Regions from separate parts of the Mesorhizobium sp. BR1-1-6 genome, predicted to be linked through region 1. Evidence: predicted binding sites of a transcription regulator. Region 1 holds the regulator's gene; each other region holds the start of a gene.
What was found. Region 1 encodes LexA, which represses DNA repair genes until DNA is damaged. Its sites were predicted from a motif close to TGTTCNNNNTGTGTTCNG; they were not measured.
Positions count from the first base shown of each region.

Region 2: LB545_RS10710 (2'-5' RNA ligase family protein) is a predicted target of LexA. The motif match lies at 3,312-3,329, and genes of this name have one in related genera.
Region 3: recA (recombinase RecA) is a predicted target of LexA. The motif match lies at 4,495-4,512, and genes of this name have one in related genera.

Region 1 covers NZ_JAIUHZ010000010.1:73,485-79,480, forward strand. Annotated here, with positions in the region: gene gltX (glutamate--tRNA ligase) at 1-1,172, opposite strand, end outside; gene LB545_RS19670 (ComEC/Rec2 family competence protein) at 1,276-3,726, shown strand; gene lexA (transcriptional repressor LexA) at 3,720-4,463, opposite strand; gene LB545_RS19680 (TetR/AcrR family transcriptional regulator) at 4,916-5,593, shown strand; gene kynU (kynureninase) at 5,590-5,996, shown strand, end outside.
Region 2 covers NZ_JAIUHZ010000004.1:155,011-161,006, reverse strand. Annotated here, with positions in the region: gene LB545_RS10730 (aminopeptidase) at 1-1,016, shown strand, start outside; gene LB545_RS10725 (DUF488 domain-containing protein) at 1,040-1,393, shown strand; gene LB545_RS10720 (ArsC family reductase) at 1,580-1,933, opposite strand; gene LB545_RS10715 (nuclear transport factor 2 family protein) at 2,157-2,510, opposite strand; gene LB545_RS10710 (2'-5' RNA ligase family protein) at 2,641-3,273, opposite strand; gene LB545_RS10705 (fumarylacetoacetate hydrolase family protein) at 3,548-4,705, shown strand; gene LB545_RS10700 (substrate-binding domain-containing protein) at 4,978-5,913, shown strand.
Region 3 covers NZ_JAIUHZ010000031.1:787-6,782, reverse strand. Annotated here, with positions in the region: gene LB545_RS30015 (glutathione S-transferase family protein) at 1-219, shown strand, start outside; gene alaS (alanine--tRNA ligase) at 370-3,036, opposite strand; gene recA (recombinase RecA) at 3,340-4,437, opposite strand; gene LB545_RS30000 (carbohydrate kinase family protein) at 4,720-5,664, shown strand; gene LB545_RS29995 (pseudouridine-5'-phosphate glycosidase) at 5,711-5,996, shown strand, end outside.

The DNA of each region.
Region 1 (5,996 bases):
AGCAGCAGGGCTGCCTTCTCATCGATCGGCAACGGCCGCGCGGCAAACAGGAAGGCAGCGCCATCGACGAGTTCGACCAGCGTCTTGGCGCGCTCCTTCAGGCCCGGCAGCGCTGCCAGCAACTGCGCCCTGTTCTTGTCGTCGAGGCGTGCGGCCATCGCCGGGCCGCCCTCGAGATAGGGCAAGGTGGCAATGAAGATATCGAACAGCTCGGCATCGCCCATGCGGCGCATATGGACGCCGTTCAGCGCCTCCAGCTTGGCGAAATCGAAGCGGGCGGCGCCCTTGTTCACATCGCCGATGTCGAACCATGCGATCATGTCCTGGATCGACATGATCTCGTCGTCGCCGTGGCTCCAGCCGAGCCGAGCCAGGTAGTTGAGCAGCGCTTCGGGCAGGTAGCCCATGGCGCGGTAGGCCTCCACGCCCAGCGCGCCGTGCCGCTTCGACAGCTTGGCGCCGTCGGCGCCGTGGATCAGCGGTATGTGCGACATTGAAGGCACATCCCAGCCCATGGCGTTGTAGATCACGGTCTGGCGGGCGGCATTGGTCAGGTGGTCGTCGCCACGGATGATGTGGGTGACGCCCATGTCGTGATCGTCAACGACGACGGCATGCATGTAGGTCGGATTGCCGTCCGAGCGCAGGATGATGAAGTCGTCCAGATCCTTGTTGGGAAAGCGCACGTCGCCCTGGACACGGTCATGCACCACCGTCTCGCCTTTGGTCGGCGCCTTGATGCGGATCGCGCCCTTGACGCCAGGAGGCGCCTGCGAAGGGTCGCGGTCACGCCAGCTTCCGTCATAGCGCGGCGGCAGGCCCTTGGCCCGCGCCGCGTCGCGCATTGCCTCAAGCTCGGCAGGGGTCTCGTAGCTGTAGTAAGCCTTGCCCATGCGCACCAGCTCCTCGGCCACCTCGCGATGGCGCGGCGCGCGCTCGAACTGCGAGACGGCGTCGCCGTCCCAGGTGAGGCCGAGCCAAGTCAGTCCTTCGAGAATGGCTGCTGTCGCCGCATCGGTGGAGCGCTCGCGGTCGGTGTCCTCGATGCGCAGCAGCATCGTACCGCCGGTGTGCTTGGCGTAGAGCCAGTTGAAGAGCGCCGTACGCGCGCCGCCGATGTGCAGGTAGCCGGTGGGCGAGGGGGCAAAACGGGTGACAACCTTGTCGGACATACAACTCTCGGGAAACGTCTGGAGCGGGGTGCGGATCACACGCACTTTCGCGCGTCGCGCGTTCATGTAGCATAGGGTGTCGAGGGCGCAAGGGGCAGACCCGATGGCTGGAGCGGGCCGGGGCGCGGAGGAAGGCGAGGACGTCGTTGCCGGCGTCAGCGAACGCTCTCTTTTTGCCATGCCCGCGCCCGCCTCATTGCCGCTGGCGTTGCCGCCCCTACAGCAGCCGGGCAAGTCGCCGCCGGCGGATGTTTCCACGCCGCCCGGCATTCCCGCAGCCGGCGCGGCCGAGCGCCTGCGCCGTGAGTTCGGCCGTGCCTCGTGGCCTCGTCTGCGCAACGGCGTGGCCAGAGCGTCCGAGCTCGAACTCGATCGGGGCATAGGCTTCCTGCTCGTCCCGGTGTTCCTGGCGTGCGGATCGATTGCGTATTTTTCGTTGGCGGCGGAGCCGGGCTTTGCCAAGCCTGTCGCGGTCGCGATCCTGATGTCGCTGTGCGCGCTCGTTTCACGCTCATGGCCGAAAACGCATCTGTGCTTCATGGCGGCGCTGTTGTGCGCGCTCGGCATGCTCGCCGGCAAAGTCGAGACGTGGCGAGCGGGAACGCGGATGCTGGGCTCGGAAATCTCCACGCAAATCACCGGCCGCGTCGTTTCGGTCGACCAGATGGAGACCGGGCGCATCCGGCTGACCATCGATGTGACATCGACCGCGCGGCCGAAACTACGCTACGCGCCCGAGCGCGTTCGCCTTTCGGCGCGCAAGGTGCCGGCTGAAGTGACGGCCGGCTCCCTCGTGACCGGCTATGCCAGGCTGTTGCCGCCGACCGGGCCGGTGCGGCCGGACAGCTACGACTTTTCCTTCGACAGCTACTTCGCCGGCATAGGCGCCAGCGGCTTCTTTCTCGGCAACCCCAAAATCGTCTCAGCCGATGACAGGCCGTTGTGGGCCGCCCTCTCAGCCGCCATCGAGAGTGCTCGCGAAAGCATTGCCGACCATATCAGGGGCAGCATCGGCGGCGCCGAGGGCGAGATCGCCGCGGCGCTGATCGTGGGTGTTCGCGCCGGGATTCCCGACGAGATCAATGAAGCGATGCGACGCACCGGCATCTACCACATCATCTCAATTTCCGGGCTGCACATGGCGCTGGTCGCCGGCACCGTCATGGGTCTGCTGCGTGGCGGCTTCGCGCTGTTTCCGAACTTTTCCTCCCGTCGGCCGGTCAAGAAATACGCGGCCGCGGCGGCACTTTTCTCGATCGCCGCCTACCTCGTCATTTCGGGCGTCGTTGTCGCCGCCGAACGCAGCTTCATCATGCTGGCGGTGATGCTGATCGCCGTTCTGTTCGATCGGGCGGCACTCACCATGCGCAATCTGGCTATTTCGGCGATCGCCGTCATCGTGGTGTCGCCGCACGAGGTGGTAGGGCCGAGCTTCCAGATGTCGTTCGCCGCCACCGCGGCCCTGGTCGGCGCCTATGCCGGCTGGTCGGATCGCAAAGCCGACAAAGCGCGGACCCCGCCGCCGCAACGGACCTTGCCTGGCCTGCTGACGCGAAAATTGCTGCTGGCGACAGGTGGGCTGGCGATGACCTCGATTATCGCGGGAAGCGCCACGGCGCTTTTCGCCATCTGGCATTTCCAGCGCGTGTCGCCGCTCAGCCTGTTCGCCAATCTTGCCGTCATGCCGATCGTTTCTGTCGTGATGTTCCTTGCGGTTGCCAGCGCGCTGCTGATGCCGTTCGGGTTCGATGGACCATCCCTTTATCTGATGGGCAAGGGACTGACCGCGATGATCGCCATATCAGGATGGATCTCGCAACGCTCGCCGGTCGACGCGGTCGGGTTGATTTCGCAGCAATCCGTCCTTCTGGTGGCGATCGCCCTGGTCATCGCGACGATGGCCACGACATGGCTGCGGCTGACGGCACTTCCCTTCGCGCTCGCCGGCCTGTTGACCGTCTCGGACACGCGCACGCCGGACGTGCTGATTTCGGAGGATGCCCGCCTGGTGGCGTTGCCGATCGGCGGCGGCGAGCTCGCGATCAACCGGGCGCGCCCGAACGAATTCACCGTCGATAATTGGAAACGCGCGCTGAAGTCCGAAACCATCGTTGCGCCGGAACTGTTCGACAGCGGAGACCGACAGTTCGACATCTTCGATCCCGCGCAACTTCCGGCGGGAGCGCCTTTCTATTGCTTCACGGGCCTGTGCATGGCCCGGCATACCTCGGGGGCGATCATCGCGCAGGTGGAGGATCGCAAGGACGCCTGGAGGGCCTGCTCCTATGCGGATCTGATCGTCATCAACGACCCCGCGGGCTACGATCCCTGCCACAATCCGCTGGTTCTCGTCATCACCAAGCGGCAGCTCGCTCGCAAGGGAAGCGCCGCCGTCTTCTTCGACCGGCAATCGGCGACGGCACCGGCGCTGGTCAGCTTTGCCGTCGACCGGCCATATCGGCCCTGGCATGAACAGCGAAAATTCTCACGCGAAGCAAGGGGATTGCCGCCTTACCGCAAACCCGAAAAGCCCACCGCCGAGCCCGCTCAGTAGCGCCTGATCAGCCCGACCAGCTTGCCTTGCACCTTGACCCTGTCCGGTCCGAAAATACGTGTTTCATAGGCCGGATTGGCAGCCTCGAGCGCAATCGAAGCACCCTTTCGGCGGAAGCGCTTCAGCGTTGCTTCCTCCTCGTCCACCAGGGCCACGATGATCTCGCCAGGACTTGCGGTGTCGGCATTGCGGATGATGACCGTGTCGCCGTCGAAAATGCCGGCCTCGATCATCGAATCGCCCTTGACCTCCAGCGCATAGTGTTCGCCGCCCATGATCATGTCAGGCGGCACTGAAATGGAATGCGTCTGATGCTGGATGGCATCGATCGGCACACCCGCTGCGATGCGACCCATGACCGGGATCGACACCGCTGAAACAGCGTCGTCGTCATTGCCGACAGCGGGCAGACGCGAAGACGTCGCCGGCTTGATCTGCCGGCTAGGGCTGCTGCCCTGTCCGAGGCTGCCCTGGATGACGCTCGGGGAGAACTTCTTTGCCGCGTTAAGACCCGGCGCGATCGAGTCCGGCAGGCGCAGCACCTCCAGCGCGCGCGCCCGGTTGGGCAGGCGGCGAATGAAGCCGCGCTCCTCCAACGCCGTGATCAGCCGATGAATTCCCGACTTGGAGGCGAGGTCCAGCGCTTCCTTCATCTCGTCGAAGGACGGCGGAATGCCGCTTTCCTTCAGCCGTTCATGGATGAACATCAAGAGTTCATGTTGCTTGCGCGTGAGCATGGCGGCCCCCAAAGGCATTGCACGAAGGGTCTGGAACCAGAATCAGAAAACAAACCCAGAACAAACCCTATCTGTTCCAGTTGTGTTCCGCAACCATTTAAAGTTTAATGAATTTGTTAAGGCGACGGAAACGAAATGCCCTCCCGCAGCCAGCATCCTGCCAGCGCGGTCCGTCGTCAATGCGCTCCCGGGCCCTTTGAAACTATTTTGGTTAATGGCCTGTGGCCCGACCGGTCTCCACTCTTGGCACAAGCCTGCAAGCTGGGTGACCGGCAGGTGCGGGGTGCGTTTGGGCGGATTAGAAACCCCTGCGGCTCGTGAACGAAACGAAACCAAAATGCCAACTTCCGCCGGAAAACGGCCAGACACCACCACTGGTCGCGACGGGCTGCGTTCGTTCGTTCGCTTGACGAAACCGTATAATAATGTACGGTTTTCGAAGAGGAACACCAATGACCACGCCGAAGCAGGCCGCGCGACGCGAACGGATAGAGGAGGCCGCCTATGCGGTGCTCCGGGAAACCGGCTACAAGAGCGCCTCCCTGCTTGCTATCGCCAAGCGGGCATCGGCCTCGAACGAAACCCTCTACAACTGGTACGGCAACAAGCAGACCCTGTTTCGATCCTTGATCGAAGCCAATGCGGGAGAGGCAAGGAAGCTGCTGGAGGACGCCCTTCACCGGGCGCGCGATCCGCTCGAAACCCTGAACTTGCTCGGGCCAGTCCTGCTGACCCTCGTGACGGGCGACAAGGCGGTGGCGCTCAATCGCGCCGCGGCCGGCGACGTCAACGATACAGGCACGCTTGGCCAATCGATCGCGCAATTCGGCCGCAATACCATAATGCCGCTTGTTGGCGACCTGCTTCGAACCGCAAGTCGGGCCGGCCTGATCGCCTGTGACGATCCTGCCGAAGCCGCCGACATCTACATCAGTCTTTTGATCGGCGATCTCCAGGTTCGCCGGATCGTTGGGGTGCTCGAGGAACTGCCTCGGGCGGAAATCGAGCAAAGATCGAACCGGGCGTTCACCCTGTTCTTGAGCCTCTATGCGGCCAGCCCTTGCCCGGGCGGCAAAACAGCCGGCCCGTTTCCAGGGCGCTCTTCTCACCGAGGAACATCGCGACCATGAGCAAAATTCCCGATCTCGCAGCGATCAAGGCAATGGACACCGCGGATCCGCTGCGTGCCATGCGTGACCGCTTCACCTTGCCCCAGGGGGTGATCTATCTAGACGGCAATTCGCTGGGCGCCGCTTCGCCCGCCGTGTTCGGCGAGCTGCAGAAGGCCGCCACGCAGGAGTGGGCGCAGGATCTCATCCGCGCCTGGAACACCGCCGGCTGGTTCGACATGCCGGTCGAACTCGGCGACCAACTCGGGCGCCTGATCGGGGCCGCCGCCGGCCAGACGGTGGTCTGCGATACCACCTCGATCAACATCTACAAGGTGCTGCATGCGGCACTCGGGATGCGGCCGGACAGGTCAGTCATCGTCGCCGAGGGGGACAGCTTTCCGACCGATCTCTATATGGCCGA
Region 2 (5,996 bases), on a different contig from region 1:
GCGCGGACGCCGGCTTCGACCGCGCCGCCGGCTGGCTCTATGAAGGCATGGCCAAAGCCTTCTCCAACAATGCGGCGCGACTTGCCGTGCGCGGCGAGGATCCCTCGCTTTTGTCGGCGCAGGACCCGGCGAAAGTGGCGCGCGCCAACAAGGCCAATTCGATGGCCTACCAGCCGGCGTTGGAGAAGATCACCGGCTTCGACATCAACTGGAACATCGTCGCCTATCCCGATCTCGCCTGGGCCAAGCAGGTCTTCCCCGATGATGCCGACGACGTTGCGGTGGCCAAGCTCGCCGACGCCATCTTCGCCGCGTCGCGGGTGGACGTGGAAGATCCGATCGGCAACTGGAAGGCGCACAATGCGGCCCTACGCAGCCGCACCGAATGGCTCAACGGCCATAATTTCCATTCGCTTCATTTCACCGGGCCGGGCACCGACCTGACGGTCGGGCTGGCCGACGGCCATGAATGGATGGGCGGCGCCTCCACCGCCAAGAACGGCGTCACCTGCAATCCCAACATCCCGACCGAGGAGGTCTTCACCACGCCGCATGCACGGCGGGTGGAAGGCCATGTTTCATCGACCAAGCCGCTCTCCTACCAGGGCACGCTGATCGACGAGATCTCGGTGCGTTTCGAGGGCGGCAGGATCGTCGAGGCGAAGGCTTCGAAGGGCGAGGACGTGCTGAAGAAAGTGCTGGACACCGACGAGGGCGCACGCCGGCTTGGCGAAGTGGCGCTGGTGCCGCATTCCTCGCCGATCTCGGCGAGCGGCCTGTTGTTCTTCAACACGCTGTTCGACGAAAACGCCGCCTGCCACATCGCGCTCGGCCAGTGCTATTCGAAGTGCTTCGTCGACGGCGCCTCGCTCAGCCAGGCCGAGATCGCGGAGCGCGGCGGCAACAAGAGCTTCATCCACATCGACTGGATGATCGGCTCGGACAAGATCGACATCGACGGCGTCGGCAAAGCCGGCAGCCGCGTGCCGGTCATGCGCAAGGGCGAGTGGGCCTGACGGGAGCGCACGAAGGAGAGCGGATGGCCTTCGAGATCGCGGTCAAACGGGTGTATGAACCACCCTCGCTCGATGACGGGCAGCGGGTCCTGGTCGATCGTGTCTGGCCACGTGGCGTCAGCAAGGAGCATGCCGCGCTGGCGCTATGGCTGAAGGACATCGCGCCGAGTACCGACTTGCGCAAGTGGTTCGGGCACGAGCCCGAACGATGGGCCGAGTTCCAGAAGCGGTATCGTGCCGAACTGGAAGGCAATGGCGAGGCCGTGGCGCAACTGCGCGCCCTGCTCCGCGACGGCAAGGTGACGCTGCTCTACGGCGCCCATGACGAGGCGCACAACAATGCCGTGGTACTGGCGGGGTATCTGAGAGGACAGTGACCTGTCCCTTCGTCATCCTCGGGCTTGACCCGAGGATCCATGCCGTGACGTCCGTCCGGAAATGCAACGGAGCGGAATCTGCACGGCTGCGACGCCCAAAAGTCACGGCATGGATCCTAGGGTCTGCGCCGCGTCGCTTCGCTCCTTGCTCCGCCCTAGGATGACGAACTGAGAGTGTACCGCGCCCTACTTCCCGACCACCGCCGCCTCATAAACATCCGGCTTGAACCCGACCAGGATGCGGTCGCCAACCTCGAGCACAGGCCGTTTGATCATCGTCGGCTTGGCCAGCATCAGTGCCTTGGCCTTCTTTTCATCCAGGCCCTGCTTATCCTTGTCCGGCAACTCGCGGAACGTGGTGCTGCCCTTATTGAGCAGCTTTTCCCAGCCGAGCTTGCGGACCCAGCCATCCAGCCTGCCCGCCTCGATGCCTTCGGCCCGATAGTCGTGGAACCGGTACGGCACGTCGTGGCCCTCCAGCCAGACGCGGGCCTTCCTGATCGTGTCGCAGGTGGTGATGCCGTACATGGTGATCGTCAAAACAGGTGCCTTCCGGACTTCGAATCTGGCCGCAGATTAAGCAGCCCCGGCGCGCTTTGCCAGCGGCCCGGCAGAACCATCGAAGAGTAAGTTTCTTCAATGGCGGGCGCGCGATCGCCGATCCGTGACGACGATGTGCATCAGGTCGTATAGCGGCCAGGACATGATCCTGATCCTGGCCGCTCAGGATGCGGCGAAATGTGCCGACAGCCGGAAACCCGTCTCAATAATAGAAGCGCTCTTCGGCAATCTTGCCGTTCTTGACCGTGTACAGGCCAACCTCGTCCATGGTGACACGCTGGCCCGTGGCCTTGGGCGTTATGTCAAATGTAAAGCGCACGGCGAACTGGTCGCCGTTGACATAAGGGCCCTCGACCGAGCCGCCATGGACTTCGTTGTTTTCCTGCCACCACTGGCCTTTCTGCTTGACGGCGTCCTTGCCGCGGCAGACGGCCATCGGCCCCTCCATGGCCTCATAGCTGACGATGTCGTCGGCATTGTATTTCTCGGCAGCACTTTCGTAGTCACCGCGCTTGAGAAGCTCCGTGAAATCCTTGGCAATTTCCGTGTTGGTCATGTGTTCCTCCTGTTCAGACGCATTGCAAATAGGGAAAGGTTGGCGGCCTGCCATCGTCGTGCCGTCTGGTAGCTGACATGCCATGTCAGGATGATGGACCGCGCGGACTATGCGAGGACGATGCAGGCTCTCACATGGCGGGCAGTGCATCGTCCTGGCCGGTCAGCCGCCAACGTCCGGGCTGCTTGTAGGCGCCCTTCCCAATGAGACTGTGGATCAGCACAAAATCCCGGACAGTCCAGCCGATCGGATCGATCGACCGCTCGCGAATGCTGGGAACGCCCACTTCATCACGAAGCAATGTAACATGCGGTTCGATGGACCTGGTGAGAAAGGGGTTTAGCGGGCTGTCCGAGATCACCGCCGTCAGATCACGCCAGAATTTCTGCAGCGGCGGATTGCCATCGCTGCCGCGCAGGACCAGTGCACCACCGCCAAAAGCCGACAGGCGATCGAACGATACCTCGAAGGGCTTCGCAACGATCATCGATCCGATATGACAGGCGGCCTCTGCCAGCTCTTGCGGATACTCCTCATGGTCGCCGAGGCCGACAAGCGAGATGTGGATGTGATTTTCCGGAACCAGCCAGCCTTGCAATCCGAACTCACGGTTCAAGGCAATGGCCTTTCGCGCGAGACGACCAGCAATCGCGCTGCCGACGAGGATGGCAAAGAACAGCCGGTGGAAATGCTTCCCGGCCTGTTCCCATCGGAAAAAGGCCTGGCCGTTCTTCGCGGTTCCGAATGCGGGTTGCCCACTCATACTGATCTCGTCCGCCAATTGACTCAGGGCGAGCATATTAGAACAAAACGAGAACAAGCGCAAGCCGAAAAATGATGCAGGCGTTGGGGCTCCCGCACCGCCGCATGCATCCAACCCCTGAAGGAGTGCTTCCTTGCGGTACGCCAATCACCGACGACGCCGGCAGACATGGCGCCTGGCTCACCACAAACGGGATAGACCTTTGACAGGAATCCGGTGAAAGTGCCGCGCCGAACCAGCAAGCCGCATTTTTGATGATCAGAGGACCGCACGCATGACAAACCCGATGCATCTGCCCGCCGAAGGCCTTTTTGTCGGGCGCGCCAGAAGCAGCGACGCCTCGCATCCCCTGGTGGTCACGGTGCGTGATGGCACCGTCTTCGACATCACGTCGAGCACGGCGCCGACCGTGCGCGATATCTGCGAGATGGCCGATCCGGCCGGTTATGTGCGCTCGGCCAAGGGCAAGCCGATCGGCTCGCTCGATGATATCGCGGCCAACAGTTTCGAGGCCGCGCGTGATCCGGCAAGGCCCTATCTCATCTCCCCCGTCGACCTGCAGGCGATCAAGGCCTCGGGCGTCACCTTCGTCGTCAGCCTTTTGGAACGCGTCATCGAGGAACAGGCGCGCGGTTCGGCGGAAAAGGCCGACGCCATCCGCGCCGACATTGCCGGGCTGATCGGCCACGATCTGTCCAAGCTCAAGCCCGGTTCGCCGGAAGCGATGGAGATCAAGGCCAAGCTCATCGCGCGCGGCGCCTGGTCGCAATATCTGGAAGTGGGCATCGGCCCCGATGCCGAGATCTTCACCAAATGCCAGCCGATGGCCTCGGTCGGTTTCGGCGCCGATGTCGGCCTGCATCCCGTCTCGACCTGGAACAATCCGGAGCCGGAGATCGCCGTGATCGCCGCCTCAAGCGGCAGGATCGTCGGCGCCACCATCGGCAACGACGTAAATCTGCGCGATGTCGAAGGGCGCTCCGCGCTGCTGCTCGGCAAGGCCAAGGACAACAACGCCTCCGCCTCGCTCGGCCCCTTCATCCGCCTGTTCGACGGCACGTTCTCCATCGACGACGTAAAGCGGGCCGTGGTCCGGCTGAAAGTGGAAGGTGAGGACGGGTTCTCGCTGGAGGGCGCGAGCTCGATGGCCGAGATCAGCCGCTCTCCCGAAGAGCTCGTAGCGGCTGCCATGGGCGCGCATCACCAGTACCCGGACGGCCTGGCGCTCTATCTCGGCACCATGTTCGTGCCTTCGAAGGACCGCGGCGAGAAGGGCAAGGGGTTTACCCATAAGGTCGGCGACATCGTCACCATCTCGTCGGAGAAATTCGGCGCGCTGGTCAACCGGGTGCGACTGTCGCCGGACTGCCCGCACTGGACCTACGGCGCCAGCCATCTGATGCGCGATCTTGCCAGGGCCGGCCTCCTCTAGCTCTGGGTTCACCCGAGGGCGGTCAATCATCGCTCCGGCGACCCTCGAGGCCGGTATCACCTGCCGCGAAAAATCATCCGAACTGATGCAATCTGATGGGACCGCTGATGGCGCCCCGTCAGGCGCCGACTACGACTGACAGGCGGAGGCTTGCCATTTGTCGAAAAAGAGGATGCTCTGATCATCCAACACGACGTTGGCGGGGAGGACGCGGTCTTGCCCGATCAAGAGGGCGGTTTCGAACTGATCAGTTTCAAACGGGAGGAAATCAAATGCTGACACGGCTAAGAGTGGTTCTATACGGCCTGCTGGTCGCGCTGACGGTCATTCCGGCGGCGGCGCAGGCCAAGACGTTCTACTGGATTTCACATGGCGGCCCGGCCGATCCGGTCTGGACATACTTCCTTGCCGGCGCCAAGCAATGGGCCAAGGACACCGGCAATACCGTCAACACCTCGTTCCACAATGGCGACGTCGCCTCGCAGCAGGAGGCGGTGCGGGCCGCGATCTCGGCCAAGGCCGACGGCATCACCACCACCAGCCCCGATCCGGGCAGCCTTGTCGAGATCGTCAAGGAAGCCCGCGCGGCCAACATTCCGATCATCAATTTCAACACGCCCGATCCCAAGGCCAATTTCAACGCCTATGTCGGCGGCGACAATGTCACCTTCGGCAAGCACTGGGCGCAGTATCTGGTCGACAAGGGCCTGGTGAAGAAGGGCGACTTCGTCTGGATGCCTGTCGAGATTCCCGGCGCCACCTATGGCGTGCAGGAAGAGGAAGGCATCAAGAGCGTGTTCGAGCCGCTCGGCATCACCTATGAGGTGACCGAGGCGACGCTCGATCAGGCCGAGGTGATCAACCGCATGGTCGACTATCTCACCGCCAACAAGGCTAAGGTGAAGGCGATCATCGGCCTTGGCGACCTCGTCACCGGCTCGATCAAACGCGTGTTCGACCAGGTCGGCGTCAAGCCCGGCGAAATCCCCGTCGTCGGCTGGGGCAACTCGCTCGACACCACCCAGGAAGTGCTGAACGGCTACGTCAATGCCGGCCAGTGGCAGGATCCGCAAGCGACCAGCTATGTCGCGCTGTCGCTCGCCAACATGGCCGCAAGCGGCATTCCCCCGGGCTTCAACGTCATCACCGGCGCGCTCTATGAGAAAGACACCGCCGAGATCTACGACAAGATCCTGTCCGGCAAATAGCCCCTGATCTCCAGCGCCGCGCGTCCACCGGGCGTGCGGCGTCCCGCCCTTTCGCCTGGTATCGAGCCGTTTGATGCGGCCCG
Region 3 (5,996 bases), on a different contig from region 1:
GGAACGGTCCTTCAGGTGCTCTCATCATTGAGATCCCCGGGGCCGTGGTTGCTCGGCAATCAACTGACGCTCGCCGACCTGCATGCGGCACCGATCATCGGCTATTTCGTCAAGGTGGCGGAAGGGCGCAAACTGCTGGCTCGCTTTGCCGACATACAGGACTGGTGGGATTGTATTGCTAAACAGACAAGCTTTGCCAGGACTGAAAAGGCCGGCTGATCTGCGACAGCGCAGCGCAGCGATATTCGATTCAGGTCAACGATTTCGCGGACAGCCGATCATTGATGTCGCGCCGCCCATCATGAGGGGCCGCGCGACCTCGAAGGGAAGCAACCGGCCTGGAGCGTTGCCCCCCAATTCTGCAATGAATCACGCCGCCTCCAGCGCCGCCCTCACCGCAGCAATCGCGTCGTCGGCCTTCGAGGCATCGGGGCCACCGGCCTGCGCCATGTCGGGCCGGCCGCCGCCGCCCTGCCCGCCGAGGGCGGCGGAGGCGACACGCACCAGGTCGACGGCGCTGAAACGGCCGACGAGATCATCGGTGACGGCGACCACGACGCTCGCTTTGTTGTCCTCGCCCGCACCGACGAACACGACCACGCCGGAGCCGAGCGAGCTTTTGCCGGCGTCGGCGAGCGGCTTCAGATCCTTCGGCGAGACACCGGAAACCGACTTGCCGAGGAAGCCGACGCCCGCGACGGTCTCGTTGGCGGCCGGCGCGTCAGCGGGCGACCCGCCGCCCAGCGCCAGCTTCTTGCGCGCTTCGGTGAGCTCCTTCTCGAGCTTCTTGCGCTCTTCGAGCAGGGCTTCAACACGCGCCGGCACGTCGGCGGGCGAGATTTTCAGTGTTGCCGCGGCCGCCTTCAGCCGCCGGTCCTGTTCGTCGAGATGCTTGCGCGCGGCCTCGCCCGTCAGCGCCTCGATGCGGCGCACGCCTGCGGCGACGGCGCTGTCGGACACGACGCGCACCAGGCCGATGTCACCGGTTGCCCTGACATGCGTGCCGCCGCAAAGCTCGACCGAATAGGGGCGGTTGGCCTTGGCGCCATGTAGGCCCGTGCCCATAGACACGACGCGCACCTCATCGCCGTATTTCTCGCCGAACAGCGCCATGGCGCCTTCGGCAATGGCATCGTCGACCGACATCAGGCGCGTGATCACCGGGCTGTTCTGCACCACGATCTCATTGGCCATGCGCTCGACCTCCTCGAGTTCCGAGGGCGAGATGGGCTTGTTGTGCGAGATGTCGAAGCGCAGGCGCTCGGGCGCGACCAGCGAACCCTTCTGTGCGACATGGGTGCCCAGCACCTCGCGCAGCGCCTCATGGATCAGATGCGTCGCGGAATGGTTCGCGCGGAGCCTGGAGCGCCTCGCATGGTCAACCTTCAGCTCGACGGCGGCACCCGTCCTGGCAGTGCCGCTGACCACCTTGCCGAGATGCACGAACAGCCCGTCGGCCTTCTTCTGCGTATCGGAAATCTCGATCGAGAAGCCTTCGCCTGAAATGGTTCCGGTGTCGCCCATCTGGCCGCCGGATTCGGCATAGAACGGCGTCTGGTTGACGACTACGGCTACCGCTTCGCCCTTGCCGGCGCTGTCGACGGTCTTGCCGTCGCGGACAAGCGCCTGGATAATGCCTTCCGCCTGCTCGGTCTCGTAGCCGAGGAATTCGGTAGCGCCGGATTTTTCGCGCACCGGGAACCAGACCGCTTCGGTCGCCGCCTCGCCGGAGCCCGCCCAGTGCTTACGCGCCTCTGCCTTCTGCTGCTCCATCGCATTGGTGAAGCCGGCAAGATCGACCGAGATGTTGCGCTGGCGCAGCGCATCCTGCGTCAGGTCGAGCGGGAAGCCATAGGTGTCGTAAAGCTTGAAGGCCGTCTCGCCGTCCAGCATGTCGCCGGCGCCGAGCTTTTCCGTCGCCTCCGACAGCAAACCGAGGCCACGCACCAGTGTCTTGCGGAACCTGGTCTCTTCAAGCTTCAGCGTCTCGGTGATCAGCTGTTCGCCGCGCACCAGTTCCGGATAGGCCTGACCCATCTCGCGAACCAGCGCCGGCACCAGCTTCCACACCAGCGGCTCGTTCGCACCGAGCAATTGCGCATGCCGCATGGCGCGGCGCATGATGCGGCGCAGCACATAGCCGCGGCCTTCGTTCGATGGCAGCACGCCGTCTGCGACCAGGAACGAGGACGAGCGCAGGTGATCGGCTATGACGCGATAGGATGCGACGGTCTCGGCGTCGGGACCGCGGCCGAGCGCGGACGACGCCGCATCGATCAGATGGCGGAACAGGTCGGTCTCAAACACGCTTTCCGCGCCTTGCAGGATGGAGGCCATGCGCTCCAGGCCCATGCCGGTGTCGATCGACGGGCGCGGCAGGTCGATGCGCTCGTCCTTCGTCACCTGCTCGTACTGCATGAACACCAGGTTCCAGAATTCCAGGAACCGGTCGCCATCCTCCTCCGGGGTGCCGGGCGGACCGCCCCAGATGTGCTCGCCGCGATCGATGAAAATTTCCGAGCATGGCCCGCACGGCCCGGTGTCGCCCATCGCCCAGAAATTGTCGGAGGTCGGGATGCGGATGATGCGATCATCGGAAAAACCGGCGATCTTCTTCCAGAAGCCGGCCGCCTCGTCGTCGGTGTGATAGACGGTGACGAGCAGCTTGTCCTTCTTCAGCCCGAACTCCCTGGTGATGAGGTTCCAGGCCAACTCGATGGCGCGCTCCTTGAAATAGTCGCCGAAGGAGAAATTGCCGAGCATCTCGAAGAAGGTCAGGTGGCGCGCGGTGTAGCCGACATTGTCGAGGTCGTTGTGCTTGCCGCCGGCGCGAACGCTTTTCTGGGCGGTCGTGGCACGCGAATAGGGCCGCTTCTCCAGGCCGGTGAAGACGTTCTTGAACTGCACCATGCCGGCATTGGTGAACATCAGCGTCGGATCGTTGCGCGGCACAAGCGGGCTCGACGCCACGACCTCGTGACCCTCCTTGCGGAAATAGTCGAGAAATGTCGACCGGATCTCGTTCACGCCACTCATGAATGCTGCCTTTTCGAGAGAGCCGCCGGCCGGACCGGCGGAAAATGGGCTCTGCTTTAGAAGATGGAGCTGGCCTTTTAGCCGCCGCTTGGCACCCTGTCCAGAAACACGCAAGCTGGCCAATTCGCGGTTCGCCAGCCGCTCAAAACGCAAACCGCCGGCACGGGGCCGGCGGTTCGAAACGCAATACTACAGAACTCGATTACATAAGCTCAAATTGATGAACCGGGATTATGGCCGAACTCGGGCCGTAAACCGAACGCTAGATCGCGCCAGCGAACGCTAGATCGTGCCGGCGAACGCTTACATCGCGCCGGCTTCATCCTCGAACCCATCATCGCCACCTTCGGAGCCGCCATTCTCAAGGAATTTCTCGGCGATCAGTCCGGCGTTCTGCCTGAGCGCAAGTTCGATCTCGCGCGCCGTATCGGGATTGTCGCGCAGGAACAGCTTCGCGTTCTCGCGGCCCTGGCCGAGACGCTGCGAATTGTAAGAGAACCAGGCGCCCGACTTCTCGACCACGCCGGCCTTGACGCCGAGATCGACCAGCTCGCCTGTCTTCGACACGCCTTCGCCGTACATGATGTCGAACTCGACCACCTTGAAGGGCGGCGCCAGCTTGTTCTTGACCACCTTGACGCGGGTCTGGTTGCCGACGACCTCGTCGCGGTCCTTGACCGAGCCGATGCGGCGGATATCGAGACGCACCGAGGCGTAAAATTTCAGCGCATTGCCGCCGGTGGTGGTTTCGGGCGAGCCGAACATGACGCCGATCTTCATGCGGATCTGGTTGATGAAGATGACCATGGTGTTGGAGCGCGAGATCGAGGCGGTCAGCTTGCGCAGCGCCTGGCTCATCAGGCGGGCCTGCAGGCCGGGCAGCGAATCGCCCATCTCGCCCTCGATTTCGGCGCGCGGCGTCAGCGCCGCGACCGAATCGACCACCAGCACATCGATGGCGCCGGAGCGCACCAGCGTATCGCAGATCTCAAGCGCCTGCTCGCCAGTGTCAGGCTGCGAGATCAGGAGGTTTTCGAGATCAACGCCGAGCTTGCGGGCATAGACCGGATCGAGCGCATGCTCGGCATCGACGAAGGCGCAGATGCCGCCCTTCTTCTGGGCTTCCGCCACCGTGTGCAGCGCCAGCGTCGTCTTACCCGAGCTTTCCGGCCCGTAGATCTCGATGATGCGGCCGCGCGGCAGGCCGCCGACGCCAAGCGCGATGTCGAGGCCGAGCGAGCCGGTCGGCACGGTTTCGATCTCGACGACCTGCTCGTTCGCGCCGAGCCGCATGATCGAGCCCTTGCCGAAAGCCCGCTCGATTTGCGACAGCGCCGCATCCAGAGCCTTTGATTTGTCCACTGCCTTATCCTCTACAAGCCGCAAGCTGTTCTGAGCCATGATACATCACCCCGTAGTCGTCAATGAAGGCCGGACAATCCGTAATCCTTGGTTATTTGTACCTTTTTTGTTCTCATTTGGCAAGAGGGATCAAGCATTTGAAAAATAAGCAACATCCTGATTTGTTCTTTTTTTGTCTCACGATTCGGCTCCAGCATGACCCGAATATTGGGCCAGGCTGGTTCGCCGTGCCGGCCTCACGAATCGCTGGTTGTTGCCTGCGAAGCTCCGTCGCACAGCATGGCGCTTGTGCGTGACCGCCAACAAAGGTCATATCGGCGCATGGTGAGATCTCCAAGAGTCCTGGCGGTGGGCGGCGCCCATATCGACAGGCGCGGCCAGGTGTCCGGCGCTTACGTGCCGGCTGCCTCCAACCCGGGCACGATGCGCGAGGACGTTGGCGGCGGCGTCTTCAACGCATTGCGCAGCACGGTGCGGCGAGGCGTCTCGGGCTCGTTGCTGTCGGTGCGCGGCGGTGATGCCGCCGCCGACACGGTTTCGCGCGCCATCGCCGAAGCAGGCATTGCCGACCTGTCCGCGGTGTTCCTCGACCGCACGACGCCGAGCTATACGGCGCTGATCGACCGCGAGGGCGAACTGCTCGTCGGCTTTGCCGACATGGCGCTTTATGAACTGGCATTTGCAAAGCAGATCCGCCGCTCCAGGGTGAGGGAGGAGATCGCCGCCGCAGATGCCGTCCTGTGCGACGCCAATCTGCCATCGGCGGCTCTGGAGCGGCTGGTGTCGCTTGCCGCCGGCAAGCCCGTGTTCGCCATTGCCATTTCACCGGCCAAGGTCGTGCGCTTGACACCGGTGCTCGGCGGCCTGGCCGTCGCCTTCATGAACAGGCGCGAGGCGGTGGCGCTTGCCGGACTTGACGATGCCGCCTCTCAAAAGACTATCCTCGACGGGCTGAGAAGCGCCGGCCTCGACAGCGCGGTGGTCACGGCGGGCGGCGGCCCGGTGCTGGGCTTCGACCGCGACGGCAGCTTTGCCGTCGTCCCGCCCCCTCCAAGAAAGGTCGTGGACGTCACCGGCGCCGGCGATGCGCTTGCCGGCGCGACGGTCGCCGCCCTGTTGCGCGGCATGCCCTTGCGCGCGGCGTTGCGCGAGGGCGTCGCCGCCGCGACGCTGGCTATTGAAAGCGCGGGCGCCGTTCCCGATTTCACCACGGCGACTTTCGCGCAAGCGCTGGCTCTTGTGCCCGAAGAGCAGGAAATGGCATGAGACCGGCATCCGAAAGGATGCGCCGCACTTCGGATTGGAGATCCAGATGACCCCAGACACCGCCCGCCCCTTCATCGATGTCCACGCGCCGGTGGCGCAAGCCTTGGCCGCCGGGAAGCCCGTGGTTGCGCTGGAAAGCACCATCATAACCCATGGCATGCCCTACCCCGACAATGGCGCCATGGCGGCCGACGTGGAAAGGATCATTGCGGACGGCGGCGCGGTGCCGGCGACGATCGCCGTGGTGGCGGGCCGCATCAAGATCGGCCTCTCCGACGGAGAACGCGAATCGCTCGCCATGACCGGCGACGCCATGAAGCTCTCTCGCGCCG